Regions from separate parts of the Geodermatophilus sp. SYSU D00691 genome, predicted to be linked through region 3. Evidence: predicted binding sites of a transcription regulator. Region 3 holds the regulator's gene; each other region holds the start of a gene.
The links. The regulator LexA, encoded in region 3, represses DNA repair genes until DNA is damaged. The targets are predictions, from matches to a motif close to TCGAACANNTGTTCGA.
Positions count from the first base shown of each region.

Region 1: ACI797_RS14890 (DUF222 domain-containing protein) is a predicted target of LexA. The motif match lies at 6,159-6,174, and genes of this name have one in related genera.
Region 2: dinB (DNA polymerase IV) is a predicted target of LexA. The motif match lies at 7,583-7,598, and genes of this name have one in related genera.

Region 1 covers NZ_JBJGYZ010000019.1:2,170-12,424, forward strand. Annotated here, with positions in the region: gene ACI797_RS14860 (nitroreductase family protein) at 1-574, shown strand, start outside; gene ACI797_RS14865 (DUF1707 SHOCT-like domain-containing protein) at 640-1,005, shown strand; gene ACI797_RS14870 (molybdopterin-dependent oxidoreductase) at 1,021-2,070, shown strand; gene ACI797_RS14875 (M28 family peptidase) at 2,161-4,461, opposite strand; gene hisH (imidazole glycerol phosphate synthase subunit HisH) at 4,530-5,168, opposite strand; gene ACI797_RS14885 (endonuclease/exonuclease/phosphatase family protein) at 5,194-6,069, opposite strand; gene ACI797_RS14890 (DUF222 domain-containing protein) at 6,194-7,402, shown strand; gene ACI797_RS14895 (nucleotidyltransferase family protein) at 7,421-8,002, opposite strand; gene ACI797_RS14900 (hypothetical protein) at 7,999-8,175, opposite strand; gene hisB (imidazoleglycerol-phosphate dehydratase HisB) at 8,180-8,776, opposite strand; gene ACI797_RS14910 (histidinol-phosphate transaminase) at 8,773-9,894, opposite strand; gene hisD (histidinol dehydrogenase) at 9,891-10,255, opposite strand, start outside.
Region 2 covers NZ_JBJGYZ010000019.1:65,506-75,760, forward strand. Annotated here, with positions in the region: gene mraZ (division/cell wall cluster transcriptional repressor MraZ) at 1-396, opposite strand, end outside; gene ACI797_RS15170 (AAA family ATPase) at 643-1,626, shown strand; gene ACI797_RS15175 (DUF58 domain-containing protein) at 1,631-3,022, shown strand; gene ACI797_RS15180 (transglutaminaseTgpA domain-containing protein) at 3,019-5,418, shown strand; gene ACI797_RS15185 (DUF3040 domain-containing protein) at 5,712-6,110, opposite strand; gene dinB (DNA polymerase IV) at 6,235-7,563, opposite strand; gene ACI797_RS15195 (BatC protein) at 7,762-8,046, shown strand; gene ACI797_RS15200 (cupin domain-containing protein) at 8,043-9,323, shown strand; gene ACI797_RS15205 (sucrase ferredoxin) at 9,320-10,243, shown strand; gene ACI797_RS15210 (alkaline phosphatase family protein) at 10,240-10,255, opposite strand, start outside.
Region 3 covers NZ_JBJGYZ010000038.1:44,064-54,318, reverse strand. Annotated here, with positions in the region: gene ACI797_RS23100 (ArsR/SmtB family transcription factor) at 1-110, shown strand, start outside; gene hflX (GTPase HflX) at 187-1,602, shown strand; gene ACI797_RS23090 (phosphatase PAP2 family protein) at 1,670-2,413, shown strand; gene ACI797_RS23085 (hypothetical protein) at 2,418-3,455, shown strand; gene lexA (transcriptional repressor LexA) at 3,469-4,278, opposite strand; gene ACI797_RS23075 (LysM peptidoglycan-binding domain-containing protein) at 4,498-5,085, shown strand; gene ACI797_RS23070 (hypothetical protein) at 5,223-5,996, shown strand; gene nrdR (transcriptional regulator NrdR) at 6,383-6,901, shown strand; gene ACI797_RS23060 (vitamin B12-dependent ribonucleotide reductase) at 7,048-9,909, shown strand; gene ACI797_RS23055 (MFS transporter) at 10,168-10,255, shown strand, end outside.

The DNA.
Region 1 (10,255 bases), on a different contig from region 3:
CAGGCGCATGGTCCGCGACTACGACCCCGACCGGCCGGTGCCGCCGGAGGTCCGCGAGCGGCTGCTCGAGCACGCGATCCGGGCGCCCTCGGCCGGGTTCAGCCAGGGCTGGGCGTTCCTTGTCCTCGAGTCGCCCGGGGAGCGCGAGCGGTTCTGGACGGCGACCACCGGCCCCGGGGCGCCCGACGCCTGGCTCACCCGCATGCGCCGCGCGCCGCTGCTCGTCGTCCCGCTGTCGCACAAGGACGCCTACCTCGACCGCTACGCCGAGCCCGACAAGGGCTGGACCGACCGCGACGAGGCCCGCTGGCCGGTGCCCTACTGGGACGTCGACACCGGCATGGCCGCCCTGCTGGTGCTGCTCACCGCCGTCGACGAGGGCCTCGGCGCCTGCTTCTTCGGCATCCCGCCCGAGCGGATCCCGGCATTCCGCGAGGCCTTCGGCGTGCCCGCGGGGTACCGCCCGGTCGGCTGCGTGTCGGTCGGCTACCCGGGCGGCGACGACCGCCGCTCGCCGTCGCTGCGCCGGGGACGGCGCGGCCTCGACGAGGTGGTCCACCGCGGGCACTGGTGACCGCTCCGGCGCGTTGCCCCGTCATGGGTGGAGCCATCTCACCGAATCAGCCGGAGGTCCCGCGGATGCGGGCCGGGGACGCCGACCGGTCCCGGGTCGTCGAGCGGCTCGGCCGCCACCTCGGCGAGGGCCGGCTGACGGTGCCCGAGTTCGACGAGCGGGTGACCCGCGCCTACGCGGCGGTCCACCTCGACGAGCTGCCGCCGCTGACGGCCGACCTGCCCGAGGACCCGCCACCCGCGGCGGAGCAGGCCCCGGTCCGCCGCCGCCCGGCAGCCGCCGCGTGGGGGCAGCCGGCCGTCGTCCAGCTGCTGCTCGTGCTCGTCGCGCTGTGGTCGGTGGCCGCGATCGCCGCCGGCGTCCCGCCGGTGCTGCCGCTGCTGCTCGGGTTCCTGCTGCTGCGCCAGCGCCGCCACCGCGGCGGCTGGTGAGCGCACACTGCGCGGGTGGTCCTCCGCCTCCCCCGCCGCGCCGGGCGGCGCACCAACCTGGGGCTGCTCGTCCTGCTGGTCGTCGCGGCGGCGTCCGGGGTGCTCGCCTACGGGGTGGGGACGACGGCGCCGGCGGCGGTGGTCGTCGCCGTCCACGGCGCCGCCGGGCTCGGGCTGCTGCTGCTCGTGCCGTGGAAGTCCGTCGTCGTCCGGCGGGCGTGGCGGCTGCCGCGCGAGCGGCGGGCGCCGGGGACGGCGCTGTTCCTGGCGTTCCTCGTCGTCCTGACCGTGGTCAGCGGCGTGTTGCACTCGGCCGGGGTGACCGGCCCGTGGCCCGCGCTGGCCGGGATCTACGCCCTGCAGATCCACGTCGGGGCGGCCCTCTGCCTGCTGCCGGTGCTGCTCGTGCACGTGTGGGGACGGCGGCAGCGGTTCCGCACCGCCGACCTGCGCCGCCGCGAGCTGCTGCAGGCCGGCGCGCTGGGGCTGGGCGCGGCCGCGCTGTGGGGCGCCGGTGAGGGGCTGCTGCGGCTGACCGGGGCGCCGGGGGCCGACCGGCGGGCCACCGGCTCGCACGAGCGCGGGTCGTTCGACCCGGCCGCGATGCCGGTGACCCAGTGGGTCGGCGACACCGTGCCGGACGACGAGGCCGGTGAGCTCGTCGTCGTCCGCGGCGACCGGCGGGTGCGGCTGCCGGTGCGCGACCTCGACCGCGGCGACGAGGTGCGCGCCGTCCTCGACTGCACCGGCGGCTGGTACGCCGTCCAGGACTGGGGTGGCGTGCGGCTGGACCGGCTGCTGGCCGACGTCGTCGGCGACCTGCCCGACGGCGGCAGCGTCGACGTCGTCTCGGTGACCGGCTACCGGCGCCGGCTGCCGCTCACCGACGCCGGCTCGCTGCTGCTGGCCACCTCGGTGGCCGGCGAGCCGCTCTCGGCGGGCCACGGGGCGCCCGTGCGGCTCGTGGCGCCCGGCCGGCGCGGGTTCTGGTGGGTGAAGTGGGTGGCCCGCGTCGAGGTGGTCGACGGCCCGTGGTGGCTGCAGTCGCCGTTCCCGCTGCAGTAGGCGGTCGGCCGCCCCCGCCGAGAACGCGCGATCTCGGCGCACCAGCGGCGCTGAGCGGCCGAGATCGCGCGATCTCGGCGCGGAGGGTGGTCAGCCGAGCGGCACGGTGGCCGCGACCATCACCAGGTCGGAGCTGTGCTCGCCGGCGGCGTCCACGCCGGGCGGCCGCGGGGTGTGGCCGGGCAGCCCGTCGAGCCCGTTGCTGCCGTCGACGACCCGCAGGGAGAGCGGGCCGGCGCCCTCGACGGTGACCGTGACGTCCAGGCCGTCGGCGGGCAGGGCGTGGAAGGTCAGCCACAGCGACGACTCCCCCAGCGACCCCTCGGGCACCGCGCGGCCCTCGGCCCGGGCGGCCACCACGGTGCCGCCGCCGGCGTCGAGGTCGAGGGTCACGAACCGCACCCCGTCGCGCTGCGGCAGCACCCGCAGGGTGACCTCGCGGCGCGTGCCGTCGGCCCGGTCGCCGACGGTCTCCACGACGGGCGCCGGCAGGTCGGCCACCTCGGCCTCCCCCGACCAGAGGTCCTCCTCCGTGCGCAGGTAGGGGTACTCGGCGGGCGGCGGCTGGCGGACGTCCATGTACAGGTCGGTGTACGCGCCGGGGTCCGACTCGGGCGAGGCCCACCACGCCTGCCCGGTGGCGGTGTCGAGCACGTAGACCAGCTGGCTGGGCACGGGGTGGCGCTCGTCGAAGCGGTCCACGACCAGCCCGGTCGCGGTGCAGGCCGCCGCGACGACGATGGCGACGAGCGGCACGGCCGCGGTGCGCAGCCGGCGGCCCTCGTCACCGAGGAGCAGCTCGAACGCCGGGAGCAGGACGAGCGCGCCCATGGTCGTGAACACCGACGGCACCGCGGCCTGCGCCATGCCGAGCGCCGGCAGGAACAGGGCCACGGTCGGCGCGAGGACGAGGACCGCGGCCACCCCGGCGACCAGCGCGGCGATCGGCCGCAGCGCCGGCGCGGTGACCAGCGCCGCCAGGGCGCCGGCGAGCGCGGGCAGCGTGACGAGGTACGAGCCGCCCGGCGCCAGGGCCGCCAGCACCGCACCGGCGACGGCGAGCCAGACGAGCCCGCCGCTGACGAGGGCGGCCGCCCCGACCCGGCGGCGCAGCAGGACGTACCAGGTGAGCACCACGGCCAGCACCAGCGCGACCGTCGCGACCCGGTACCAGCCGGGCCGCCAGGGGTCCGTCATCGACGAGTAGCCGGGCCGGACGACGGTCAGCAGCGTCCACAGCGCCTGGACGGCGAGCGGCGCCAGCGCCAGCGGCAGCAGGGCGAGCCCGGCTCCGGCGACCGTCCGGCCGAGCGGGCTGATCCCCCGCCGGGCGTTGACCGCCAGCAGCAGCGCGACCGCGGCCAGCGCGGCGACGGCCAGCGGCCAGACCAGCGCCTCCGGGTAGCGCACCAGTTCGCCGAGCACCGGGAAGTAGGTGGCGTCGCCGTCGGCCGGCTCGGCGAGGGTGCCGAGGTCGCGGTCGCCGAGGTCGCGCGTCAGCGCGAGGGCGACCTCGCCGAGGCCCTGCAGGCTGGCGGGGTCCTGCCGGTCGGGGGTGTCCTGCGGGCCGTGGTAGGCGGCGGCGCCGTCGATGAAGGCGGTGTTCATCCCGGTGTAGCCGCCGTCGGCCAGGAACGGGCTGAAGTCGGTGTCGTTGGGCAGCGCCCGGTAGACCTCGACGGCGAAGCTGGTGGCCACCGGGTCCGGGACGGCGCCGGCGTACACGTCGGCCAGGTCGGCGTTGCCGACCGAGGTCTCGAACGTGATCGGCGGGCCGCCGGTGCCGCGGGCCTCGAAGTTGAGCACCACCCCGCCGCGGGCCAGCGGGTGCGAGGCGACGAACGCCTCGGCGCCGCACAGGCATGCCTCCTCGGAGTCGGTGAGGACGACGACGACGTCGTTGCGCAGCTGCGGGCCGGAGGTCAGCGCGCGCACCGACTCCAGCAGCGCCGAGACGCCGGCGCCGTCGTCGCTGGCGCCGAGGCTGGCCTCGGCGGAGTCGTGGTGGGCGGTGAGGTACAGCGTCCCCGTCGGGTCGCTGCCCGGTAGGAGGGCGACCACGTTGCGGACCGTCGCCATCCCGAGTCCGTGGGTGTCGGACTCCCAGGCCCCCACGGAGTTCTGCACGCGGGTGTCGAGGCCGAGGCCGGTCAGCGTGTCGACCAGGTACCGGACGACCTCGGCACCGGCGGCGCTGCCGGCCACGTGGTTCTCCGCGCCGAGCCGTTGCACGTGGTCGAACGCGCGCACCGCGCTGAACTGCTCGGCGGGGGCGTCGCGCGGCGCGGGGTCCGGCGGCTGCAGGGAGACGACCGTCCAGGCGGCGAGCCCGAGCAGGAGCGCGAGGACGACGAGCCCGGCGAGGGGCCGCCGTCCGGTGGGTGACCCCACGCGTGCCTCCAGGGTTGCCGGGACGCGATCGGCGTCACCCTAGGTGCACGTCGGGCTGCGGTCCGGCGTCAGCGCAGCGTGTCGAGCCAGTTCGTGAGCAGCTGCGCCCCGGCGTCCCCGCTCTTCTCGGGGTGGAACTGGGTGGCCGAGAGGGCGCCGTTCTCGACGCCGGCGACGAACCGGTCGCCGTGCTCGGCCCACGTGACGAGCGGCGGCTTGATCCTGCTCGGCGTCCCGTCGGCGCCCAGCGGGAAGTCGCGGACGCCGTAGGAGTGCACGAAGTAGAAGCGCTGGTCGGCCAGCCCGTCGAACAGGACGGTCCCCGCGGGCGCCTCGACGGTGTTCCAGCCCATGTGCGGCAGCACGGGGGCCTTGAGCTGTTCGACGGTGCCCGGCCACTCGCCGCAGCCGTCGGCGTCGTGGCCGTGCTCGACGCCGCGCTCGAAGAGGATCTGCATGCCGACGCAGATGCCGAGCACCGGGCGCCCGCCGGCCAGCCGGCGGCCGATGATCCGCGGCCCGTCGACGGCGCGCAGCCCGTCCATGCACGCGGCGAAGGCGCCCACGCCGGGGACGACGAGGCCGTCGGCGTCCAGCGCGGCCTGCGCGTCGGCGGTGACGGTGACGTCGGCGCCCACCCGCGCCAGCGCGCGCTCGGCGCTGCGCAGGTTGCCCGACCCATAGTCGAGGACGACCACCTTCTTCACGCTGCCCACGGTACGTGCCAGCGGTTCAGCGATCGGCGGGATTCCCGGCGGCGGAGGTGTCGGGCATCGCAGTGGTCCGCGGTGCGAGGTCGGCGAACACGCCGTAGTGGTCGCTGGGCTGCACGCCGCCGACCGGCTCGTGCACGGCCAGGCCGGCGTCGAGGACGCGCAGCGTCGGGCCGTGGTCGCCGCACCGGACGAGGACGTGGTCGATCCGCCGCCCGCGGTCCAGGTGCGGTTCGTCGATCGCGCTCAGCGGGTTGCGGGGGTGGAACGTCCACCCGGGCGCCTCGGCGTGCACGCTCTCCCACGCGTCGCGGTAGGCGGTGGACACCCCGTCCAGCGACGTCCGCCCGGTGAGGAACCGCATGCTGCTGGTGTGCGGCTCGGCGTTGAAGTCGCCGCCGAGGACGACGTGCGCCGGCTCCTCCGCCACCAGTTCGTCGACGGCCCGCGCGACGGCCACCGCCTGCAGCTCCCGCTCGCGCTCGGCCCACCACGCCCACGAGGCGCCGTGGCTGCCGACCACCAGCCGGCCGACCGGGCTGTCGACCTCAACGAGCACGGTGCCGCAGCTGTAGTCCCAGGTGCGGTCGGTCAGGTGCAGGTCGACCTCGTGGACGGCGCGGAGCGGCCAGCGGCTGGCGACCGAGGACCCGCGGTGGGAGCCGTCGCCGACGAGCCCCTGCCGCTGGTGAGCCAGGTGGTAACCGTCGCCGAGCAGCTCGCGGGCCGTGTCGCCGTCCTCGTCGACGACCGCCTCCTGCAGGGTGAGCACATCGGCATCGAGTTCGCGCAGGGCCGCGGCGAGAGCGGGACGGCGCCGCTCCCAGTCTCCGTGCCGCGCGAAGAGGTTCACCGTCGCCACGCGGACGCTCCCCGGCGCCCATCCCTGGGTCATGCCCGCCACGCTAGCCCCGACGACGATCTGTGGACAACGCGCTGACCTGGGGATTCAGCAGGCGGCGGGCGTCTGTGACCGGTATCCTTTCGTACAGGCGTTCGGGTGCGGAGGGAGGCGTGGGGTGGAACCGTTGACCGACAAGGAGCTGCACGCGCTGCCCGCCGGGGACCTGCTGGAGCGCACCGCCGACCTGGTCGCGCTGCGCAACCGGATCGACGCCGAGCTGGCCCGGACGGTGCGGCTCGCCGACGGCAAGCGAGCCTTCGCCGGCGACGGCATGGCCACCGCCCAGTCCTGGCTGCGCGGGCACTGCCGGCTATCGAAGGCCGCCGCCTCCCAGGTGGTGCGCAACGGCCGGGCGTTGGAGCAGCTGCCCCCGGTCGCGGCGGCGCACGCGGCCGGGGCGCTGACCGGCGACCAGGTGGCGGTGATCGGGCAGCTCACCAAGCCGCGGCACCTGCGGCTGATCGCCGCGGCCGACGGCGACCTGGCCGGCATCGCCGCCGAACTCACCACCTTTGCGGTCGGGCACAAGCACGCCGAGCTCGACGAGCTGGTGCACGCGTTCCTCGAGCGGCTCGACGCCGACGGGCCCGAGCCCGACCCGACCGAGCAGCGGTCGCTGATCTTCACCCGGCGGGCCGACGGCCGGGTGTTCTTCCGCGGCGAGCTGGACGCCGTCGGCGGGGAGAAGTTCCAGGCCGCCATCACCGCGATCGACCAGGCGCACCGGCCGGCCGGGGACGCGCGCAGCCTGGCGCAGCGGCAGGCCGACGCCACGGTCCAGCTGGCCGACCTCCACCTCGGCTGCGGCACCCTGCCGCTGCTGCGCACGGTCAAGCCGCAGGTGGCGGTCACCGTCGACCTGGAGGACCTGCTCGACCCGGCGACCGGCCGGGGCGCCGCCCGCACCGGCTTCGGCGCGGTCCTCTCCGCCGCCCGGGCGCGGTGGGCGGCCTGCGACGCCGACCTCACCCGGCTCGTGCTCGGCCCGCACGGGGAACCGCTCGACCTGGGCCGCACCCGCCGCCTGGTCACCCCCGCGCTGCGCAAGGCGGTGATCGCCCGCGACAAGACCTGCGTCTTTGCCGGCTGCGACGCGCCGCACTGGTGGTCCGAGGTGCACCACGTCATCCACTGGGCGCTGGGCGGGGAGACCAGCCTGGACAACAGTGGGCTGCTCTGCGAACGGCACCACACCCAGGTCCACCACGGCTTCCGCATCCACCGCGACGACGCCGGCCGGTGGCACACCCACCGCCCCGACGGCACCGAGATCCACGTCATCCGCCCACCCGCCGACGACCCCCACCTCGCCCGCGCCGGCTGAGCGCCCCGCGGCGGTCGATCACGCCGGAGGGCCAGCGTCCTCCCAGGGCAGGACCGTCAGCTCCGGCCAGCACGCCTGCCAGCGGGCCGCCTTCTGCTCGTACACGTGCCGGGGCGCCAGGCGCAGGTTGGGCCGGACGACCAGGTCGAAGAGGTCCGCGTAACCGAAGGGCGCGTAGACCTCGGGCACCCCACCGTCCACCCGGATGCCGTACGCGCAGCAGACCGCGGCGAACGAGTCGATCGCGTCGGTGCAGCCGGTGAGCGGGCGGGCCGGGACCCCGAACCGCTGCTCGTACCAGAGGTGCACCCGGGCCTCGTTGCGGATCTCGACCGGCACCGGCGCGCCGGCGAAGAGGTCCGCGCCCCGGCGGATGACGGCGTCCTCGGCGTCCCAGGACGTGTCCTCGTCGAAGTAGAAGAGGTCGGCGTCGCGGACGCCGTACCCCGGCGGGCGGCCGGTGAGGTGGTTCCACACCGCCTGGAAGAGCACCCCGGCGGTGAGCCACCAGTCGTCGACGTCGAGGCCCGGCGCCCGGTCGAGCACGGCGCGCACCACCGGGTCGGCCAGCACGATCCCGAGGAAGCGCTCCTCGTTCACACCAGGCGGAGGATGCCCGAGGCGGTCGCCAGCAGGGCCGCGACCAGGACGACCACCGCGAACACGGTCTGCGCCGTGCTGCGGGGGCGCTCGTCGGTGTTCAGCTTCCAGATGCTCCAGGAGGCACCGAGCAGGAATCCGCCGAGGACCAGCAGGAGGGCGCCGGAGTCCACCTGGCTACAGCGCGCCCTTGGTCGACGGGATGCCACCGACGCGCGGGTCGAGCGCGACCGCGGCGCGCAGCGCCCGGGCGAGCGCCTTGAACTGCCCCTCGACGATGTGGTGGGCGTCGCGGCCGGCGTAGAGCACGCGCACGTGCAGGCTGATCCGCGCGTTGAAGGCGAAGGACTCGAGGACGTGCTTGGTGAGCGACGTCGGGTAGTCCGGCCCGATCATCGGCGTCATGTTCTCGGGCTCGGCGTGCACGAAGTAGGGCCGGCCGGAGAGGTCGACCGCCGCCTGGACGAGCACCTCGTCCATGGGGATCGTCGCGTCGCCGTAGCGGGTGATGCCCTTCTTGTCGCCGAGCGCCTCGGCGAACGCCTGGCCGAGCGCGATCGCGACGTCCTCCACGGTGTGGTGGGCGTCGATGTGCAGGTCGCCATCGGCGCGGACGGTGATGTCGATGCCGCTGTGCCGGGCCAGCGAGTTCAGCATGTGGTCGTAGAAGCCGACCCCCGTGCTGATGTCGCCGGCGCCGGTGCCGTCGAGGTCGATCTCGACGACGAGCTTGGTCTCGCTCGTCGCCCGTTCGATTCGTGCGGTGCGGGTCATGCCGGGGATTCTCCCAGAGAGGTCCGGTGGGCCGGCGCGACCTCACCCAACGCGGTGAGGAAGGCGTCGGTCTCCTCCGGCGTCCCGGCGGTCACCCGCAACCAGCCCGGCAGGCCGACGTCGCGCACCAGCACGTCGCGGTCGAGCAGCGCCTGCCAGGCGGCGTGCGCGTCGGCGAACCGGCCGAACAGCACGAAGTTCGCGTCGCTCGGCACGCTGGTCAGCCCGAGCCCGGGCAGGGCGGCGACGATCCGGTCGCGCTCGGCCTTGACCGCCTCCACGGTCGCCAGCAGGGCCGGCGTGTGCGCCAGCGCCGTCCGCGCGGCGGCCTGGGTGAGCGAGGACAGGTGGTACGGCAGCCGCACCAGCTGGATCGCGTCGACGACGGCGGGGTCGGCCGCGAGGTAGCCCAGCCGCAGCCCGGCCATGCCGAACGCCTTGCTCATCGTCCGGCTGACCACCAGCCGCGGCCGGCCCGGCAGCAGGGTCAGCGCCGACGGCGTGCCGGCCCGCGCGAACTCGGCGTAGGCCTCGTCGACGATGAGCACGCCGTCGGTCGCCTCGTACAGCTCGGCGATCGTCCCCAGCGCCACCGCGGTGCCGGTCGGGTTGTTCGGGCTGGTCACGAAGACGACGTCCGGCCGGACCTCGCGGACCTGCGCGGCGGCCGCCGCGGCGTCGATCGTGAAGTCGGCCCGCCGGTGCCCGTCGACCCACACCGTCCCGGTGCCGGCCGAGATGATCGGGTGCATCGAGTACGACGGCGTGAAGCCCAGCGCCGTCCGCCCCGCCCCGCCGAAGGCCTGCAGCAGCTGCTGCAGCACCTCGTTCGACCCGTTGGCCGCCCACACCTGGGCCGGCTCGACCCGCTCCCCCGACGTGCGGGTGAGGTAGGCGGCGAGGTCGGCCCGCAGCCCCACGGCGTCGCGGTCGGGGTAGCGGTTGAGCCCGGCCGACGCCTCGGCCAGCGCCGTCGCGAGGTCGGCGAGCAGCGCCGGCGGCAGCGGGTACGGGTTCTCGTTGGTGTTGAGCCGGTGCTTCACGGCCAGCTGCGGGGCGCCGTAGGGCGTGCGGCCGCGCAGCTCCGGCCGCAGCGGGAGCTCGTCGAGGGAGGTCATGCGCGGGTGCGGGCCCGGACGGCGGCCGCGTGCGCGGGCAGGTCCTCGGCACCGGCCAGCGCGTCGATGTGCGGCGCGACCTCGGCCAGCGCCTGCTCGTCGTACTCCACCACGTGAATGCCGCGCAGGAACGACTGCACGGAGAGCCCGCTGGAGTGCCGGGCGCACCCGCCGGTGGGCAGCACGTGGTTGGACCCGGCGGCGTAGTCGCCGAGCGACACCGGCGACCACGGGCCGACGAAGATCGCGCCGGCGTTGCGCACCCGCAGGGCGACCTCGCGCGCGTCACGGGTCTGGATCTCCAGGTGCTCGGCCGCGTAGGCGTCGACGACCCGCAGGCCGGCGTCGAGGTCGTCGACCA
Region 2 (10,255 bases), on a different contig from region 3:
GAAGGCGGCCTCCTGCTCGGCCACGTAGGCCTCCCAGGTGGCGGCGTCCCAGATCTCGAAGCGGGTGTCGACGCCGACCACGACCACGTCGCGGTCGAGGTGGGCGTACTCGCGCAGGTTGGCCGGGATGGTGATGCGGCCGGTCTTGTCCGGCTCGACCTCGACCATCGAGCCGAAGCTCATGCGGGCGCGCATGCGGGCGGCCGCGGTGTCGGCGGGGGCCATCTGCTGCAGCGCGGCGCTCTGCTCGGCGACGCGGGACATCGTGAGGCCGTAGAGGCAGTGCTCCTGGCCCTTCTTGATCACCATGCCCTCGGCCACCTGCTCGCGGAAGCGGACGGGAAGCGCGAGCCGGCCTTTCTCGTCGAGCCGCAGCGGATAGCTGCCGACGAACACCGGATCACCCCCGTCACTGGTCCTCCCCCGGTTGCGCGGCTCCCCCTGGACCGGGAACTGCTCCCCACCGGGCGACACAGTAACCCACTAGCCCCCACTGGACACCACTCGACGCCGTGTCGTGACCTTCTCCGCCCCGTCCTCCCGCCGCAGGTCAGTGCCGCCAGGAGGCCGGTGGGGGGCCGGTGGGGCGCGGTGGGGCGCTCGACCCCCTCCGGACGCCCCGGGCCACGTACCTTGGTGCGCGTGACGGAGGCGACACGGACCGCCGACGGAACGGCCGGGTCCTCGGTCGACGTCGCAGCGGAGGGCGCGCGGATCGCGGCCAACATCGGCCGGGTCATCGAGGGCAAGCCGGACGTCGTCCGTCTCGCGCTGGTGGTCCTGCTCGCCGAGGGGCACCTGCTCATCGAGGACGTGCCGGGCGTGGGCAAGACGACCCTGGCCAAGGCCCTCGCCGCGTCGATCGACGCCAGCGTCCGCCGCATCCAGTTCACCCCGGACCTGCTGCCGAGCGACGTGACCGGCGTCAGCGTCTACGACCAGGAGACGCGCGAGTTCGAGTTCAAGCCGGGCGCTATCTTCGCCAACCTGGTGGTCGCCGACGAGATCAACCGGGCCTCGCCCAAGACCCAGTCGGCGCTGCTCGAGTGCATGGAGGAGCGCCAGGTCACCGTCGACGGCGTCAGCTACGAGCTGGCCCGCCCGTTCCTGGTCATGGCCACCCAGAACCCGATCGAGATGGAGGGCACCTACCCCCTCCCCGAGGCGCAGCGCGACCGGTTCACCGCGCGGGTGTCCATGGGCTACCCCGACCGCGAGGCGGAGCTGGCCATGCTCGACGAGCGGGCCACCGCCGACCCGCTGGCCTCGCTGCCCCCCGTGGCCGACGCCGCGACGGTCCAGGCGCTCATCGGCGCCGTGGGCGGGCTGCACGTCTCCGAGGCGGTCCGTCGCTACGTCGTCGCCCTGGTCGACGCCTCCCGCCGCTCGCCCGACCTGCGCCTGGGCGCCTCGCCGCGCGCCGGGCTCCAGCTGCTGCGCGCCGCCCGCGCCGCCGCCGCGCTCTCCGGCCGCGACCACGTGCTGCCCGACGACGTCCAGGCGCTGGCCGCGCCGGTGCTGGCGCACCGGCTGCTGCTCACCGCCGACGCCACCCTGGCGCGCCGCAGCGCCGAGCAGGTCGTCGCCGACCTGCTGGCGACGGTGCCGGTCCCCCGCGGACGCTGACGCGGTGCGGGGGCGGGTCGGGACGGCGCTGTCGTCCCTGACGCTGCGCGGGCGGTGCCTCATCGCGGCCGGCGGCACCCTGCTCGCGCTCGGCGCGCTGCTCGGCGAGCGGGCGCTGGTGCAGCTGTCGGTCTTCGTGCTCACGCTGCCGTTGCTGTCGGCGGCCGCCGTGGCGCGCGAGCGGTTCCGGCTGGCCTCGCGGCGCACCGTCACCCCCGCGCGGGTGCCGCGCGGGGAGGACGCCGACGTGCTGCTGGAGGTCACCAACGCCGACAGCCGCACCGGCGGGCTGTGGCTGCTGTCCGAGCAGCTGCCCGCGGAGCTCGGCCCCTCCCCCGGGTTCGTGGTGGAGCGGCTGGCCGGTGGGGAGTCGGCGGCGCTGACCTACCGGGTGCGCGGCACCCGCCGCGGCCGGCACACGCTCGGCCCGCTGCGATTGCGGCTGGTCGACCCGTTCGGCCTGGTCCTGCGCACGGCCACCGGCGCGGACACGGTGCCCCTGGTCGTCGTGCCGCGGGTCCGGGCGCTCGGGCCGGGTGGTCCGGCCGGCGGGCACGGCGGGGGAGGCGAGGGCGACCGGCGGTCGATCGCCGTCCACGGCGACGACGACGTCAGCGTGCGCGAGTACCGGCACGGCGACGACCTGCGCAAGGTGCACTGGCGGACCACCGCCCGCACCGGCGAGCTCATGGTGCGCCTGGAGGAGCGGCCGTGGCGGGCGCAGGCCACGCTGCTGCTCGACACGCGCACCCGCGCCCACCTGGTGGCCAACCGCGACGCCGCCGCCCGCGGGGCCGCCGAGGTCGCCGGGCCGCCGGGTGACGACTGCCCGCCGCCGGACAGCCTCGAGTGGCTGGTCGAGGCAGCGGCCAGCATCGGCGTCACGCTGGGCCGGCGGGGCGCGACGCTGCGGCTGGTGACCGAGGCCGGGGAGCTGTCGACGACGGGCGGCCGGGGCGGGCTGGCGCCCGCGGAGCTGCTCGACGCGCTGGCCGGCCTGCGCCCGTCGAAGGTCTCGGGCCTGGCCACCGGGGTGGAGCAGCTGGCCCGGGCCGCCGGTGACGGCCCGGTGGTCTGCCTGCTCGGCGCGGTGGGGTCCGACGACGTCGCCGACCTGGTCCGCGCGCGCTCGGGGCCGTCCACCGACTTCGCCGTCCTCGCCGACATCGGCAGCTGGGCCGACGCCGGGCTCATGCGGGGCCGCCGCTCCCCCGCGGCCACCGCGCGGGCCGAGCTCGACCAGCAGCGCGACGACGCCGCCACGCTGCTGCGCGCCGCCGGCTGGCGGGTCGCGATCGCGCGGGCCGACGTCGCGGTCGAGCAGGTGTGGGCGGAGCTGACCGGCCCCGACGCCGGCGCCGTCCCGGTGGTCGGCGGCGTGGGGGTGCCGGCGTGAACCGGCGGGACGTCACCTCGGCAGTGGCCGCGGCCGCCGCGACGCTGCTCGGCGCCTTCGCGCTCACGCCGGTGTTCGCCGGCCGGGCCTGGCTCGGCCCGGTGCTGGCCACCGTCGTCGTCGTCCTCGCCGGTGGGCTGCTGCTGCGCAGCGCGGGACCGGCGCTGTGGGCGCGGGTCTCGGGCGACCGGCCGGTGCCGCCGCGCCTCGGTGCGCTGGCCGTGCCGCTGGTGCCGATCGGCCAGATCGCACTCATCGTCTGCCTGCTCGTCTCGCTCTACGCGCCGGCGGAGGCCCTGTTCGGCGTCGTCCCCACGCCGGCCGCCGTCGCCGACCTGCTGCGGGTGCTCGCCGACGGCTCCGCCGAGCTGCGCGAGCAGGCCACCCCGGCGCTGCCGCTGCGCGGCCTGCTGGCGCTGACCGTCGTCCTGGTCGGCCTGGTGGCGATCGCGGTCGACCTGGTCGCCGTCGCCGGGCGGCAGCCCGCGCTGGCCGGCCTCGGGCTGCTGGTCCTCTACTGCGTGCCGGTGGCCACGATCACCGGCGGGATCGGGCTCACCGCCGTCGCCGCCCCGGCCGCCGGTCTGGCGCTGCTGCTGTGGGCCGACCAGAGCCGGCGGCTGGCCCGCGGCGGACGATCGGGCCGCCGGGCGCCGCTGGGCACCGGCACGCTGCTGGCCCTGCGCACCGGGGTGCTCGCCCTGGTGGCGGGGCTGGTGCTCGGCGCCGTGGTGCCGACCCTCGCCGAGAACTCCTTCACCACCGGGCTGGGCGGCGGCGCCGGGGACAGCAGCGCCACGGGCACCTCGCTCGACCCGGTCGCCGCGATGCAGGGGCAGCTGACCCTGCCCGAGGCGATCGACCTGCTGCGGGTCGACGCCACCGTCGACGACCCCGGCTACCTGCGGGCGGTGTCGCTGGACTTCTACGACGGGCAGGACGGCTGGACGCTGTCCAACCTCGACGGCGAGACCTCCATCGCCGACGACGACCAGCTGGCCCCGGTGCCCGACCGCGAGCAGAGCCGGCCGGTCTCGGCGACGATCACCGCGCTCGGCCACGCCGACCGCTTCCTGCCGGTGCTCACCTCGCCGCAGGAGGTCGACGTCACCGGCGACGGCGACGACGACTGGCGCTTCGACCCCACCACCGGCACGGTCTTCGGCCGCGACGTGACCACCGCCGGCGTGACCTACGACGTGCGCGCCGCCCAGCCGCAGCCGGGCGTGGACGCGCTGGAGACCTCCCCGGCGCTGGCCGGCTCCTCGACGCTCCAGGCGCGCTACACCGAGCTGCCGCAGCTCGACCCGACGGTGGTGGACCTGGTCCGGGAGCTGACCGCCGACGCGGCGACGCCCTACGCGCGGGTGCGGGCGATCCACTCGTTCCTCACCGACCGGGCCAACGGCTTCGTCTACAGCCTGTCGACCGCGCCCGGGACGACCGGCGACGACCTCGCCGACTTCCTGCGGCTGCGGCGCGGCTACTGCGAGCAGTACGCCGGCGCGATGGCGGTCATGGTCCGCGCGGCCGGCGTGCCCGCCCGCGTGGCGCTGGGCTACACGCCGGGCGACCGGCAGCCCGACGGGACGCGGCTGGTCACCAGCGACGACGCGCACGCCTGGGTCGAGGTCTTCTTCGCCGACCTGGGCTGGGTGCCGTTCGACCCGACGCCGATCGCCACCGAGCGCCGGGTCGAGCTCCCGTGGGCACCGCGCGGCGACGCCCCCGAGGAGGGCGAGCCGGCCGCCGAGCCCTCGGCGCCGACCGCCTCGGCCACCGCCGGTGCCACCGTCGAGATCGACCGCGACGACCAGTTCGTGCCGCTCGACCTGCCGCAGGAGCAGACGGTGCCGTGGCTGCGCCCGGTCCTGCTCGGTGCGGGCGGGGCGGTGCTGGTCCTCGCGCTGCTGGCCGGTCCGGCGCTCGCGCGGGCCGTGCAGCGGCGCCGGCGGCTGGCCGACGGCAGCGCCGCCGCGCTGTGGGACGAGCTGGCCGCCTCCGCGCGCGACCTCGGGGTGGGCCTGCACGCCGCGCGCACGCCGCGGCAGACCGCCCGGCAGCTGGCCGCGGTGGTCACCGGGACCGCCGGAACGGGGGCCGCGGTGCGCCGGCCGGACTCCGCCGACGAGGCCGCCGCCGTCGACGCGCTGCGCCGGCTGGCGCTGGCCGAGGAGGCGGCGAGCTACGCGCGGCCGGGTGCGGCGGCCGATCCCGGGCTGGCCGGGGCGCTGCGCACCGCCCGGCGGGGGCTGGTGCGGGCGACGCCGCGCCGGGCCCGGCTGGTGGCCCTGCTGTGGCCGGCGTCGCTGATGACCGGCGCCGGGCGGCGGGCCGTCGAGACGCTGGGCCGCCGGCTCACGGCGCTGCTCCGCCGCCGACCCCGCCCCGCCTGAGGCCGCCCGCCGGTACCAGCGGCGGCGACCCGCGCGGTGGGGTCGCCACCCGCGCCGCGGGTGAGGCGAGGCTGGGATCAGCTGAGCTGATCGTGGCGCCTCCTCCCCCACGGTGGGATGTGAGGGAGGAGCCGTTGCGGTGAGGGAGGACGGCGCCCGTGACCCGCGCGGTGTGGTCGCGACCCGCGCCGCACACCGTGGGGGTGGCGAGCACACGCCGCGGATGAGCGGCTCGGGAGATGCGAACGGCCGCCGTCCCGGGGGGACGGCGGCCGGTCGGCGTCGTGCGGGGGCTACTGGTCGTAGCGGCGGCGGAAGCGCTCCTCGAGGCGGTTCTTCAACGGCTGCTTGCGCGGACGGCCCTTGCGGCCGGTCGCACCGCGCGGACCCGCGGCACCCGGAGCGCCGGCCTCGACGGCACCGGTGGCGGACTTGTAGTTGAGGACGCCGAGCGCGGCACCGCCGAACATCACGAGGAAGCCGGCGACCCCCAGCCACACCGAACCGGCGACGGCGCCGCCGATCAGGCCGGCCAGGCCGACGAGCACCAGCAGCGCACCCAGCTGCAGCTTGCGGCGCGCCTTGACGCGGCGGTCACCGCTGCGGACCGAGGAGGCGAACTTCGGATCGTCGTCGACGAGGGCGCGCTCGATCTGCTCCAGCAATCTCTGTTCGTGCTCGGAGAGCGGCACGTCGACCTCCAGTGGGCCCAAGCCAAGACCGCCGGCACGTCCGGCCGGCGTGCCCCCGAGGATACGAGCCGATCGCAGGGTGCGAAAGGCGAGTCTGCGGCGACCCGCCGGGTTCCTGCGGAGATCACTCCCCCGGGTGCCCCCCGGCCGTCGCCGGAGCGGCCGGCGGGCCCTGGTCGGTGGCCGCCGTCCCGCGCCGGGCCCGCTCGGGACGCGGGATCGCCCGGCTCGCGGCGAGGCCGCCCTCCCCCTCCCCGCGGGCCCACCGGTCGCGGTGCAGCAGCGTGGCGGGGCGCACCACCCCGGCCCCGAACCGGCGGGCGGCCCGGTCGGCGGCCAGCTCGGCCTCGCGCCGGCCGTGCTCGCGGGCCCCGAGCTCGAGCTGCCGCGGTGCGGAGTCGGCGTCGACCAGCCGCTCCGCGCGCACCCCCACCAGCCGGATGCGCGCGCGGTCCAGGCCGAGGGCGTCGAAGAGGGCGCGCGCGGTGTCGTAGAGCTCCTGCCCGACGTCGGTCGGGACGGCGAGGGTGCGGCTGCGGGTGATCGTGGCGAAGTCGGCGAAGCGCACCTTGATGCTCACCGTGCGGGCCAGCGCCCCGTGCGAGCGCAGCCGCCCGGCGGTGCGCTCGGCCAGCCGCAGCAGCTCCCGGTGGATCACCGCCGGGTCGTCGACGTCGGTGGCGAAGGTCTCCTCCGCCCCGGTGGAGCGCTCCGGCTCGTCGGGGACGACGCGGCGGGGGTCGCGGCCCCACGCCAGCTCGTGCAGGTGCGACCCGGCCGCCGGGCCGACCGCCCGCTGCAGGGTGCGCGCCGGCACGTGCGCGAGGTCGCCGACGGTGCGCAGCCCGAGCCGCAGCAGCTGCTCCTCGGTCTTCGGGCCCACGCCCCACAGCGCGCCGACCGGCAGCGGGTGCAGGAAGTCCATGACCTCGGCCGGGCGGACGACGAGCAGCCCGTCGGGCTTGGCGGAGGTGGAGGCCAGCTTGGCCACGAACTTCGTGGGCGCCACCCCGACCGAGCAGGTGATCCCCTGCTCGTCGTAGACGCGGGCGCGGATGTACTCGCCGATCTCGGCCGCGTCGCCCAGCCGCCGGCCGGCGCCGGCGACGTCGAGGAACGCCTCGTCCAGCGAGAGCGGCTCGACCAGCGGGGTGATCGACCGGAACAGCGCCATGACCGACCGCGACACCTCGGCGTAGAGGGCCATGTCACCGGGCAGGACGGTGGCCGTCGGGCACAGCCGCAGCGCCCGGGCCGTGGGCATGGCGGCGTGCACGCCGAAGCGCCGCGCCTCGTAGGTGGCCGAGGTGACCACCCCCCGGTTGCCCGCACCCCCGACGATGACCGGCGTGCCGGCGAGCTCCGGGTGCCGCCGCACCTCGACGCTGGCGAAGAAGGCGTCCATGTCGACGTGCAGGACGGTGCACCCCTCGGCGCGGCCCGGCGACGGCATGACGACCCCTCCTCCCAGCTCGAACACGTGTTCGATACCCGGGCAGCGTAGCGGGCAACCGGGGCACCGCCCGGACGGCGCGCGCGGGGCGTTCCGTGGTGCACGACCTTTCAGGTGTGCGCCGTGATCGACTGCGGTAGGAAGAGCGCCGGAGGGGTGCCCACCCGAGGTCGCCCCGAGTCAGGAGCGGAGGAGCCAGTGGCGCTCGACGACGACGACATGACCAGCACGGAGGGTCCGGCCGACGGCGGTGCCTCCGGCACCCCCGGGGTGCACGACGGCGGCGCTGACGGCGGTGCCGATGGCGGTGCCGATGGCGGGGCCGATGGCGGCGCCGACGGCGGGGCTGACGGCGGCGCCGACGGTGGGGCCGACGGTGGGGCCAACGGCGGTGCCGACGGCGGTGCCGACGGCGGGGCTGACGGCGGTGCCGACGGCGGTGCCGACGGCGGGGCCGACGGTGGGGCCGACGGCGGCGCGTGAGCGAGGACCTCACCACGCGGGGCCGGACGGGACCGTCGTCCCGTCCGGCCCTGTGGCGGTGCACGCACACCGATCCCGAGGACTTCGCCCGCGACCACTGGGCCCGCCGGCCGCTCCTGGCCCGCGCCGAAGAGACCGGTGAGTCCTTCGCCGACCTGCTGACCCTCGACGCGGTCGACGAGCTGCTCACCCGCCGCGGGTTGCGCACCCCGTTCCTCCGGATCGCCAAGGACGGCGCCGTCGTCGACCCCAAGCGGTTCACCGGCTCCGGCGGCGCCGGCGCCGAGGTGGCCGACCAGGTCACCTCCGACGCGGTGCTGCGGCTGTTCGCCGAGGGCAGCACCGTCGTCCTGCAGGGCCTGCACCGGCTGTGGCCGCCGCTGATCGAGTTCGCCGACCAGCTGGCCGCCGACCTCGGCCACCCCACGCAGGTCAACGCCTACGTCACGCCGCCGTCCTCGCGCGGCTTCAGCCCGCACTACGACGTCCACGACGTCTTCGTGCTGCAGTTCGCCGGCGAGAAGCACTGGCGCATCCACGAGCCGGTGCTCACCGACCCGCTGCGCACCCAGCCCTGGCAGGACCGCTCGGCCGCCGTGGCCGCCGCCGCCGAGCGCGAGCCCGTCGTCGACACCGTGCTGCGGCCGGGCGACGCCCTGTACCTGCCCCGCGGCTACCTCCACTCCGCCGAGGCGCTCGGCGCGATCAGCGGCCACCTCACCATCGGCGTGCACCCCGTGACCCGCTGGGCCGCCGCGGAGTCGACGCTCGACCTGGTCCGCACGCTCGCCGCCGACGACCCCGAGCTGCGCCGCTCGCTGCCGCTGGGGCTGGACCTGGCCGCACCGGCCTCCGTGGCCGACGACGTCGCCGCGGTGATCGCCGGCCTGCGCGACTGGCTCGGCCGGGTCGACCCCGAGGAGGTCGCCGACCGGCTGCGGGCGCGGACCTGGGCGCAGGTCCGGCCCGAACCGGTCGCCCCCCTGGCCCAGTCCGCGGCGGCCGCGGCGCTCGGCACCGACACCGTGCTGCGGTTGCGGCGCCGGCTGCGGGTGCAGCTGCGCCCCGTCACCGACGACCGCGTGACGCTGGTCGCCGGCCGGCGCACCCACGAGCTGCCCGCCGCCACCGCCCCCGCCCTGGCCGAGCTGCTGGCCGTCGGGGAGCTCAAGGTCGGCGACCTGCCCGGCCTCCCCGCCGACGACCAGGTGACGCTCGCCCGCCGCCTGGTCACCGAGGGGGTCGCCACCGTGCCGGACCCAGCCGGGACGGCGTGACCGCCTCCCCCGGCAGGACGCGCCCGGCGGGGCGGCTCGACCCGTCGCGCTGCTCGGTGCAGGCCCTGGCGCGCGGCGACCTCATGGTGGCCACCGCCTCGCTGGCCCAGCGCTGGGTGCTCGTCGAGCAGCCCGGGCCGTGGGGGCGCGACGCGCTGGCCCAGTCGCGGTTCGACCCGGCCGTGGCACCACTGCTGGCCCGCCGGTCCCGCGCGGAGAACGTGCGCCTGCTCCTGGTCCGCCGCCCCGGCGACCGGCTGACCGACTCCGGCCGGCGGTGGGCCTACGTCGACTCCCGCCCCGGCCGGGAGGGCCTGTGGTGGTCGGTCCGGTCCAGCGACGCCGACCTGCTCGAGGCGCCGTGGGACGGCTCGGTCGGCGAGCCGGCGCGCGGCCCGGTCTACCTGGTCTGCACCCACGGCGGGCACGACGCCTGCTGCGCCGTGCGCGGGCGGCCGCTGGCCCGCAGCCTGCCGGCGCCCGGCCCGGCCGACGTCTGGGAGTGCAGCCACCTCGGCGGCGACCGGTTCGCCGCGAACGTCGTCGTCCTCCCCCACGGCTACTACTACGGGCAGGTGCCCGGGGACGGCGCCGAGCTGGTCGCGGCGCACGCCGCCGGGCGGGTGGCGCTGCCCTGGCTGCGGGGCCGCGCCGGGTTCGCGGTCCCGGCGCAGGCGGCGCAGCACCTCGTGCGCGAGGAGCGGGGGCTGCTGGGCGTCGACGACCTGCGACCGCTGGGCGTCCGGCACCTCACGCCGGCCGGCGCGGAGGTCGAGCGGTTCACCGTGACGCTGGCCGGCCCCGACGGCCCGCTCGCGGCCACGGTGGAGAGCCGCCCGTCGGAGCACGCGGCGCTGCTGACCTGCTCGGCGCGGCACCCGGCGCACGTGCGCACCTGGCGGCTGGAGGCGCTGGTCTAGAGCGCGGCGCCG
Region 3 (10,255 bases):
CGCAGTTCCGCCGCCGGCTGCACGCCCTGCTCGACGAGTACGCCCGCCGGCCGGTCGACCCGGAGGGCGAGAAGTGGTCGCTGTACCTCGGGATGCACCCGGAGGCGTGATGCGTTGTACCCGGCGATGACATCTCCCGCACAAACTCAGGTGCCCGCGTCGGACCCCCGTGTCACGCTGGAACCGATGACGACCGCTTCCGAACTCCCCCTCGTCGACGAGCCGGACGACAGCGCCGGCTCCTACGCCCTCGAGGAGCGCAGCGCGCTCCGCCGCGTCGCCGGGCTGTCGACCGAGCTCACCGACGTCACCGAGGTCGAGTACCGCCGGCTGCGCCTCGAGCGCGTCGTGCTGGTCGGGGTCTGGACCGAGGGGACGGCGGCCGACGCCGACCGCTCCCTCGCCGAACTGGCCGCCCTGGCCGAGACCGCCGGCTCCCACGTGCTCGAGGCGGTCAGCCAGCGCCGCTCCACCCCCGACGCCGGCACCTACGTCGGCTCGGGCAAGGCCGCCGAGATCCGCGACATCGTCTCGGCCACCGGCGCCGACACCGTGATCTGCGACGGCGAGCTGACCCCCGGCCAGCTCAACGCCCTGGAGAAGATCCTCAAGGTCAAGGTGGTCGACCGGACCGCGCTGATCCTCGACATCTTCGCCCAGCACGCCACGAGCCGGGAGGGCAAGGCCCAGGTCGAGCTCGCGCAGATGCAGTACATGCTGCCGCGGCTGCGCGGCTGGGGTGAGTCGATGTCCCGGCAGGCCGGTGGCCGGGTCGCCGGCGGTGGCGGCATCGGTACCCGCGGCCCCGGCGAGACCAAGATCGAGACCGACCGGCGGCGGATCCGCGCGCGGATGAGCAAGCTGCGCCGCGAGATAGCCGGCATGTCGACCGCGCGCGCCACGCAGCGGGCCAACCGGGGCCGCAACGCCGTCCCCAGCGTCGCCATCGCGGGCTACACCAACGCCGGCAAGTCCAGCCTGCTCAACCGGCTGACCGGCGCCGGGGTGCTGGTCGAGAACGCGCTGTTCGCCACCCTCGACCCGACGGTCCGCCGGGCCGAGACCGCCGACGGCCGTGAGTACACGCTGACCGACACCGTCGGCTTCGTCCGCCACCTGCCGCACCAGCTCGTCGACGCCTTCCGCTCGACGCTGGAGGAGGTCGCGGCCGCCGACCTGCTCGTGCACGTGGTCGACGGCTCCGACCCCGACCCGCTGGGCCAGATCAACGCCGTGCACACCGTGCTGTCGGAGATCGACGCCTCCGCGGTGCCGGAGCTCATCGTGGTCAACAAGGTCGACGCGATGACCGAGGACGACGTCCTGGCCCTGCGCCAGGCGCTGCCCGGGGCCGTGTGGGTCTCCGCCCGGACCGGGGTGGGCCTCGACCGGCTCCGCGACGAGATCGCGGGGCGGCTGCCGCACCCGGACGTCGACGTCGAGGTGCTGGTGCCCTACGGCCGCGGCGACCTCGTGGCCCGGGTGCACCGCGACGGCGAGGTCCTGTCGGAGCAGCACGAGGCCGGCGGCACACGGCTGACCGCGCGGGTCGACGGCGCCCTCGCCGGCGTCCTCGAGGAGTTCGCGACGCCGATCGCCTGAGCGGCACACGGCACCCGTACGGGTCGATGCAGGTCACGAACGGATCACGGCCCGGTACCGTGAGGCCGTGACGAGCGGCGCGGTGCGGCGGAGGCCCGGGGACGTGTCCGCCGACCCCGGCTCGCCGCCGCAGCCCGTGCGGGTGGTCTCGGTCGGCCGGCCGCCGTGGTGGCTGCTCGGCGTCGCCGCCGTCGTGACGACGGCGGTGACGGTCGACCTGCTCAGCCGCGGCTGGCTGGAGTGGATGGACCTGCGGGTCTCCGAGGTCGTCAGCTCCTGGGGGCTGCGCGACTCCGCCGCCTACTGGCCGGTCTGGGCGGTGACGCAGCTCGGCGGCCGCGGCTTCATCCTGCTCATGCTCGCCGTGCTGGTCGGCTACACGTGCTGGACGCGGCGCACGCTGCTGCCGCTGCTGCGCGTGCTGGTCGCGCTCTTCCTGCTCACCGCGGTCGTCTACAGCTTCAAGTACGGCACCGGCCGGACCGCGCCGGCCTACCCGGGGTCGTTCTTCCACCGGGACGGCGAGTCGTACCCGTCCGGCCACGTGGCCAACGCCGTCCTCATGTGGGGCGTCGCCCGGTGGCAGGCCGTGGAGTTCGGCCTGCCGGCGCCCGTCCAGCGCGCGCTGCGGTGGCTCTCGGTCCTCGGACCGGTCGCCACCGCCGTGGCGATGGTGTCCCTGGACTTCCACTGGGTCACCGACGCCGTCGTCGGGGCGGCCGTGGGCATCCTGCTGCTGGGCGTGGTGCATGCACTCGACGCGACGGTTCTGTCACGCTGGGTTCGTGCCAGAGACGGCCGGCCCGCGTAGTGGCGTGCCCGCGCGCCTGCTGAGGGCCGGCGCGTTCGCCGGCGCGCTCGTGCTCGGCGCCGCCGTCCCGGCCGCGGCCGCCCCCGCCGAGACGCCGCAGGCGGCCACCGACACCGCCGCACCGCAGACGCTGTGCCAGGTGACCGACCCCCGGCTGGCCGAGCTCTCGGGCCTGGTGGTCGTGGGCGACCGCATGGTGGCCCTCGACGACGGCGGCCAGCAGCTCTCCGTCGTCGTCCTCGACACCGCCTGCGCGGTGGTGGAGGTCCGGACCGGTGCGGTGGACCCCTACGACCCCGAGGACCTCGCGGTCGGCGCCGACGGCACCGTCTGGGTGGCCGACATCGGCGACAACCGGCTGGAGCGGCCCTCCGTGGCCGTGCTGGCGCTGCGCCCGGACGGGACCACCGGCGTGTACCGGCTGACCTATCCCGACGGGCCGCACGACGCGGAGTCGCTGCTGCTCGCCCCGGACGGGACGCCGTACCTCGTCACCAAGGAGGTGCTCGGCGCCAGCGGGCTCTACCGGCCCACCGCGCCGCCGGCCGACGGCGGGACCGTGGCGCTGGAGCGGGTGGGCACCGTGACCTTCACGCTGACCGGCACCGAGGGCGGCCCGGTCGGCCGTGCCGGTCAGCTCATGGCGACCGGGGGAGCGGTGTCGCGGGACGGCCGCCTGCTGGCGCTGCGCACCTACACCGACGCCTACGTCTGGCCGCTGAGCGGGTCGGACGTGCCCGGCGCGCTGGCCGGGGAGCCGGTGCGCGTGCCGCTGCCGCCCGCGCCGCAGGGCGAGGCGATCAGCTTCAGCGCGGACGACCGCCAGCTCGTCGTCGCCGGTGAGGGCCTGCCGGGGGACGTGACCGTCGTGCCGACCACGGCCCAGCTCGAGCCGGTGGCCGCCGCGGCGTCGGCGGCGGTCACGGGCGACCCCGCCGGGGGGCCGCCCACGTTCACCGCCGCTCTGGTCGCCGCCGCGGTCGCCACGCTGGTGGTCGGCGTGGGCAGCCTGTTCCGGCGACTCCGGTGGAGCGGGGACTAGCCCCGCCGAGCGGTCAGACCCGGCGCAGGACGGTGACGACCCGGCCGAGGATCGTCGCGTCGTCACCCGGGATGGGCTCGTACGCCGGGTTGTGCGGCAGCAGCCACACGTGCCCGTCGCGGCGCTTGTAGGTCTTGACCGTGGCCTCGCCGTCGATCATGGCCGCGACGATCTCGCCGTTCTCGGCCGTGGGCTGCTGGCGCACGACGACCCAGTCGCCGTCGCAGATCGCGGCCTCGACCATGGAGTCACCGGCGACCTTGAGCATGAACAGCGTGCCGTCGCCGACGAGCTCGCGCGGCAGCGGGAAGACGTCCTCCACGGCCTGCTCGGCGAGCACCGGGCCGCCGGCGGCGATCCGGCCGACGAGGGGGACGTAGGTGGGTGCCGGCACGGCGGTGTCGTCGTTGCCGGTGGCCGCCGCGGCCGGCAGGGACTGCTCGCCGGGCAGCCGCACGTCGAGGGCGCGGGGGCGGTTGGGGTCGCGGCGCAGCCAGCCCTTCTTCTGCAGCACCGAGAGCTGGTGCGCCACGGAGGAGGCCGACGACAGCCCGACCGCCTCGCCGATCTCGCGCACCGAGGGCGGGTAGCCGCGCCGCTCGACGGAGTCGCGGATGACCTCCAGGACGCGGCGCTGCCGCTGGGTGAGCCCGTCGCCGGCCTCGCCGCGGTCGGGGAAGGCGCGCACGGCCGCGGTCCGCTCCTCCGTCGCGGTCCCGGTCGCCCCGGCCGGCTCGCCGGCGCCCGCGGCGCGGCGCCGGGTGCCCGTGCCGCCGTCGCCGGGTGCCCGGCGTCCGCCCGACGTCCCCCTCGTGCTCGCCACGTCTCCTCCTCGCCCGCCGGGCCGGTGCAGCCGTCCCGCGCGTCCGTCGTCGTCGGTAGCAGACGGTAGCGCTGTCGACGCGAACTATCAAACACACGTTCGAAGCCAGGCCGTGTCGGGTCGCTTCTGTCGGCGGCCTCCGGTAGACATCGCACGGACGTTCGATTCGAACACCTGTTCGGGAACGTCGGGGATCCGCAACATCCGGGAGGAGTGGCCGTGGGAAGCGTGCAGCAGGCCGTGCTGGAGTTCGACGAGTCGGTGCAGGCGCCCTGGCGCCCGTCGCTGCGCTCCGTCGCCTGCCCGCCCGAGGTGGCGCGGCCGGCCAGGGCGCCGCAGTCCGCGCCGCGTGCCGGGGCCGGGAGGGCGCCGGCCGCGACCCCGCCGGCCCCCCGGCCCCGCCGGCCCGCGCCGGGCGGGCAGGTCCCCGCCACGGGTCCGGCCGCCCCGGTGCGGCCCGTGCGGGGCGGTGGCTGCACCGCTCCCCCGCGGGCCGCTGCGACGCGCCCGGAGCCGGCCCCGCTCCGGTTGACCCGGCGCGCCCGGCGGATGGCGGTCGCGCTGGCCCTGGGTGCCGGGGTGGCGGTGGGCTCCTGGCTGGGTCCGCTGGTCACCGGCGGCGGCGAGGACGGGCTGCAGCTGGTGGGGGAGAGCCGGGTCGTGGTCCAGCCGGGGGACACGCTGTGGTCCATCGCCGGCGCGGTGGCCGGCGACGAGGACGTCCGCGCCGTCGTCGACGCGCTGCAGCGGGTCAACCACCTCGACGGCACCGAGCTGGTGCCGGGGCAGGTCCTCGAACTGCCGTGAGCGCCGACCGGCCGGGCGCCACCTCCGAGCCGAGCGGGTGCCGCAAGGACACCGACAAGATCGAGGTGCCGACTTCGTCAACCCTCAGTACCCGTAGCTTCACGCTGTGTACTGACTCCGGCGCATACGGTCGTCGCGTGCCAGGCGCCATCGAGAGTCGTGCAGCGGTGTTCACCAGTTCACCCCAGGCCGTCGAGGTCTACTCGGCGGGCGAGTGGCTGCCCGGTTCGCTGCTCGGCTGGCGCCACGACGCCGAGGGCGGGTGCCAGGTGTGGGTGCGGCTCGCCGTGGGCGGCGTCGAGGAGTCGGTGTGGACCGGCCTCGACTGCCTGCGCCTGCCGGAGCGCCACCTGACCGTGGCGCCCGCGCCGGCCGTGAACGCGGTCGCGACCGCCACCGAGGCCGTCGGGGAGGACATGGCCGCGACGCGCAGCATGCGCCTGACCGACGTCTCCGCCACCGGCCCCGCCCGTCGGGGCCGTCCCGCGGCGCCGGGCGCCGCGCGCGCCGGCGCCGTGTCCGACCTGGCCGCCACCCGCGGGTTCCCGGCGGTCCGGGACGACGCCGCCAGCCGGGCGAGCCACCCCGCCGGCCGGCGCCGTCGCGCCGACTCGCGCGTCGTGGGTGAGACGGCCGAGTTCCCGGCGGTCGGTGTGGCCGTGCCCGTCGGTCGGCACCGGGCGCCGGCTTCCCCGTCGGGGTCGGGCCGGCACCGCGCCGCGGACACCGGCGTGCTGGCCGCGGTGATCGAGGAGCCGGTGCGCGTGCCCGCTCCGCGGCTCCCCGAGGTGGTCCCCTCGCCCGAGCCGGACCTGTACACGCGGCCGATGCGCCTGGACGGCGTCGGGCGCGGCGGGTCCGCGCCACGGCCGCGTGCCGCGCACCGGGACGACACCCTCACCGGCGTCTGACGGGCCCGATCCGCGGTACCGGCGTCCCTCCGGGGTCCGCTCGGTGTGCCCCCGGGCCGCCCGTGGCGGGTCACGCAGGATGCGCCCCTACCGCACCGGGCACAACGCGGCGGGCGCGTCGCGCGGCGTGTCGTGTGACTCCTGCGCCGCGTTGTTGCGGCTGGTCACGGCCGAGTCTCGGTGGAACAGAACTCTCGCGGGTCGTCTTGCACATGTAGTGGAGCCCGGCCTAGGGTTCCCCCACATCTAGTAGTTACAGGTCTGTAAGACCGTCCACACCCGATCCTCAGGTTCTCCCCGGGACATCCACCGGATGTCCCCAGGAGAGTCCACAGGACCGGTCCGGGCGGAGGGCCTGGGCGAGCCGCGGGAGGGGGTCGATCACCGTGCGGTGCCCGTTCTGCCACAACCCCGACAGCCGGGTCATCGACTCGCGCGAGGCGGACGAGGGCGCGACCACCCGGCGCCGTCGTTCCTGCCCCGCCTGCGGGCGCCGGTTCACCACCGTCGAGGAGGCGGTGCTCGCCGTCGTCAAGCGCAGCGGGGTGAGCGAGCCGTTCAACCGCAGCAAGGTCGTCGCCGGCGTCCGCCGCGCCTGCCAGGGGCGGCCGGTCGACGAGGCGCAGCTGCAGCAGCTCGCCCAGCAGGTGGAGGACGCCATCCGGGCGACCGGCGCGGCCGAGGTGCCGAGCCAGGAGGTCGGCCTGGCGATCCTGCGCCCGCTGCGGGAGCTCGACGAGGTGGCCTACCTCCGCTTCGCCAGCGTCTACCGCGCGTTCGACTCCCTCGACGACTTCGAGAAGGAGATCACCGAGCTGCGGGCGCGCCACCTGCCCGGCGGCACCCCGCCGCTGCCGGGTCTGCCGCCCGAGGGGCCGCCGATCCGCCGCCGCGGGCGCACCTAGCCCCAGCCGGCGACCCTCCGGCACCGCCGCCGGAAACCGGCCACGACCAGCGAGAACTGTCAGCACCACCCGCTACACACCTGTCAGGGCACCACCGATCGCGGCGCTTCCCCAGCCGCAGCCGCACCAAGGGAGAGCTCCAAGCCATGACCGAGACCGACGACCGCCTGTCCTCCGCCCGCGTCCGCCGCGGGGGCAAGGCGCCTGCCCGGGGGAAGGGCCTGAAGGTCAAGCGGGTCTTCACCACCGCCGGCGTGCACCCCTACGACGAGGTGACGTGGGAACGCCGCGACGTCGTCATGACCAACTGGCGTGACGGCTCGATCAACTTCGAGCAGCGCGGCGTGGAGTTCCCCGCCGAGTGGAGCATCAACGCGACGAACATCGTCACGACGAAGTACTTCCGCGGCGCGGTGGGGACCCCGCAGCGGGAGAGCAGCCTGCGCCAGCTCATCGACCGCGTCGTCCTGACCTACGGCGCCGCCGGTCGCGAGCACGGCTACTTCGCCACCGAGGGCGACGCCGAGATCTTCGAGCACGAGCTGACCTGGATGCTGCTGCACCAGTACTTCAGCTTCAACAGCCCCGTCTGGTTCAACGTCGGCACGAGCGCCCCGCAGCAGGTCAGCGCCTGCTTCATCCTCGCCGTCGACGACACGATGGACTCGATCCTGAACTGGTACCGGGAGGAGGGGCTGATCTTCAAGGGCGGCTCGGGCGCCGGCCTGAACCTCTCCCGCATCCGCTCCTCCAAGGAGCTGCTCTCCTCCGGCGGCACCGCCTCCGGTCCGGTCAGCTTCATGCGCGGCGCCGACGCCTCCGCCGGGACCATCAAGTCCGGTGGCGCCACCCGCCGTGCGGCCAAGATGGTCGTCCTCGACATCGACCACCCCGACATCGAGGAGTTCATCGAGACCAAGGCGCGCGAGGAGGACAAGATCCGCGCGCTGCGCGACGCCGGGTACGACATGGACCTCGGCGGCAAGGACATCACCAGCGTCCAGTACCAGAACGCCAACAACTCCGTCCGCGTCTCCGACGAGTTCATGCGCGCGGTCGAGGAGGGCGCCGAGTTCGGGCTGCGCGGGCGCCTCGACGGCTCGGTCATCGAGACCGTCGACGCCAAGGCGCTGTTCCGCAAGGTCACCCAGGCCGCCTGGGAGTGCGCCGACCCGGGCATCCAGTACGACGACACGATCAACGACTGGCACACCAACCCCGAGACCGGCCGGATCAACGCGTCCAACCCGTGCTCGGAGTACATGAGCCTCGACAACAGCTCGTGCAACCTGGCGTCGCTGAACCTGATGAAGTTCCTGCAGGACGACGGGACCTTCGACAGCAAGCGCTTCGTCAAGGCCGTCGAGCTGGTCATCACGGCGATGGACATCTCCATCTGCTTCGCCGACTTCCCGACCGAGCCGATCGGTGAGACGACGCGGGCCTACCGCCAGCTGGGCATCGGCTACGCCAACCTCGGCGCGCTGCTCATGGCCACCGGCCACGCGTACGACTCGCGCGGTGGCCAGACCCTGGCCGCGGCGATCACCTCGCTGATGACCGGCACCGCCTACCGGCGCTCCGCCGAGCTGGCCGGCATCGTCGGCGCGTACGACGGCTACGCCCGCAACGCCGACGCGCACGCCCGGGTGATGCGCAAGCACGCCGCGGCCAACGACGCCATCCGCCCGGTCGGCGCCGACGACGCCGACGTGCTCAAGGCGGCCACCGCCGAGTGGCAGGAGTGCCTGGCGATCGGCGGCGAGAACGGCTGGCGCAACGCCCAGGCCTCGGTGCTCGCCCCCACCGGCACCATCGGCTTCATGATGGACTGCGACACGACCGGCATCGAGCCGGACTTCTCGCTGGTCAAGTTCAAGAAGCTGGTCGGCGGCGGCTCGATGCAGATCGTCAACCAGACCGTGCCGCGCGCGCTCAAGAGCCTGGGCTACCAGGAGGAGCAGATCGAGGCGATCGTCGAGTACATCGCCGAGCACGGCCACGTGGTCAACGCCCCGAGCCTGCGCCCGGAGCACTACGAGGTCTTCGACTGCGCCATGGGCGAGCGGGCCATCTCGCCGATGGGCCACGTGCGGATGATGGCGGCGGTCCAGCCGTTCATCTCCGGCGCCATCAGCAAGACGGTCAACATGCCGGAGTCGGCCACCGTCGAGGACGTCGAGAACATCTACTTCCAGGGCTGGAAGCTCGGCCTCAAGGCGCTGGCGATCTACCGCGACAACTGCAAGGTCGGCCAGCCGCTGTCCGACGCCAAGGCGAAGAAGGCCGAGACCGAGGTCAAGGTGGAGGCCGCCCCCACGGGGCTGGCGCACCCGGTGCGCAAGCGGCTGCCGAAGAAGCGGACGAGCATGACCACCTCGTTCAGCGTCGCCGGCGCCGAGGGCTACATGACCGCCGGGATGTACGAGGACGGCAGCCTCGGCGAGGTGTTCCTCAAGCTGGGCAAGCAGGGCTCGACCCTGGCCGGTGTCATGGACGCCTTCTCGATCGCGCTGTCCATCGCGCTGCAGCACGGTGTGCCGCTGGAGACCTACATCCAGAAGTTCACCAACATGCGCTTCGAGCCGGCCGGCATGACCGACGACCCGGACATCCGGATCGCCCAGTCGGTGATGGACTACATCTTCCGGCGCCTGGCGCTGGACCACCTGCCGGTCGAGACCCGCGCGACCCTCGGCATCTTCACCGCCGAGGAGCGGGCCGCCCAGGTGTCCGGCTACGGCACCTCCGCGTCGGCCGGCACGGTCGTCGAGGAGGAGGAGGTCGACGTCGAGGCGCTGCGCAGCTCGGTGCCGACCGACGAGCGCAAGCCGGAGCCCGCGAGCGAGAAGCCGGTCAAGGAGGCGCACTCCTCGGCCGAGCTGCTCGAGCTGGTCACCGGCACCGCCACCGACGCGCCGCTGTGCATGACCTGCGGCACGAAGATGCGCCCCGCCGGCAGCTGCTACGTCTGCGAGGGCTGCGGCTCCACCAGCGGCTGCAGCTGACGATGACGGAACCCGCCGGGGCGGCAGCGCGACCTGCCTGACGTCCCGGCGGGCTCGCCGTCCCGTCCGCGGACCCTTCGCCGGTCCGACGCGACACAGAGGTGGTTCCGGCCGCCGTCACGGAGTCCGTGGCGGCGGCCGGACCCTTGTCGGCCCGGCGTCGAGCCGTCAGGGCCGATCCGGCCGTGGCCCTGTCACGTTGCGCACCCGCAGCCGGGTCTGGCCGGGCGACTCATCCGGGGCCTACGTTGGTCCGTCGTGCACGGCCACGGGCGTCTGCACCCGGACCACCGGGAACCCGAGGGGACCTCGATCAGCCCCGGTCGACGATCGGTCGCGCTCGGGA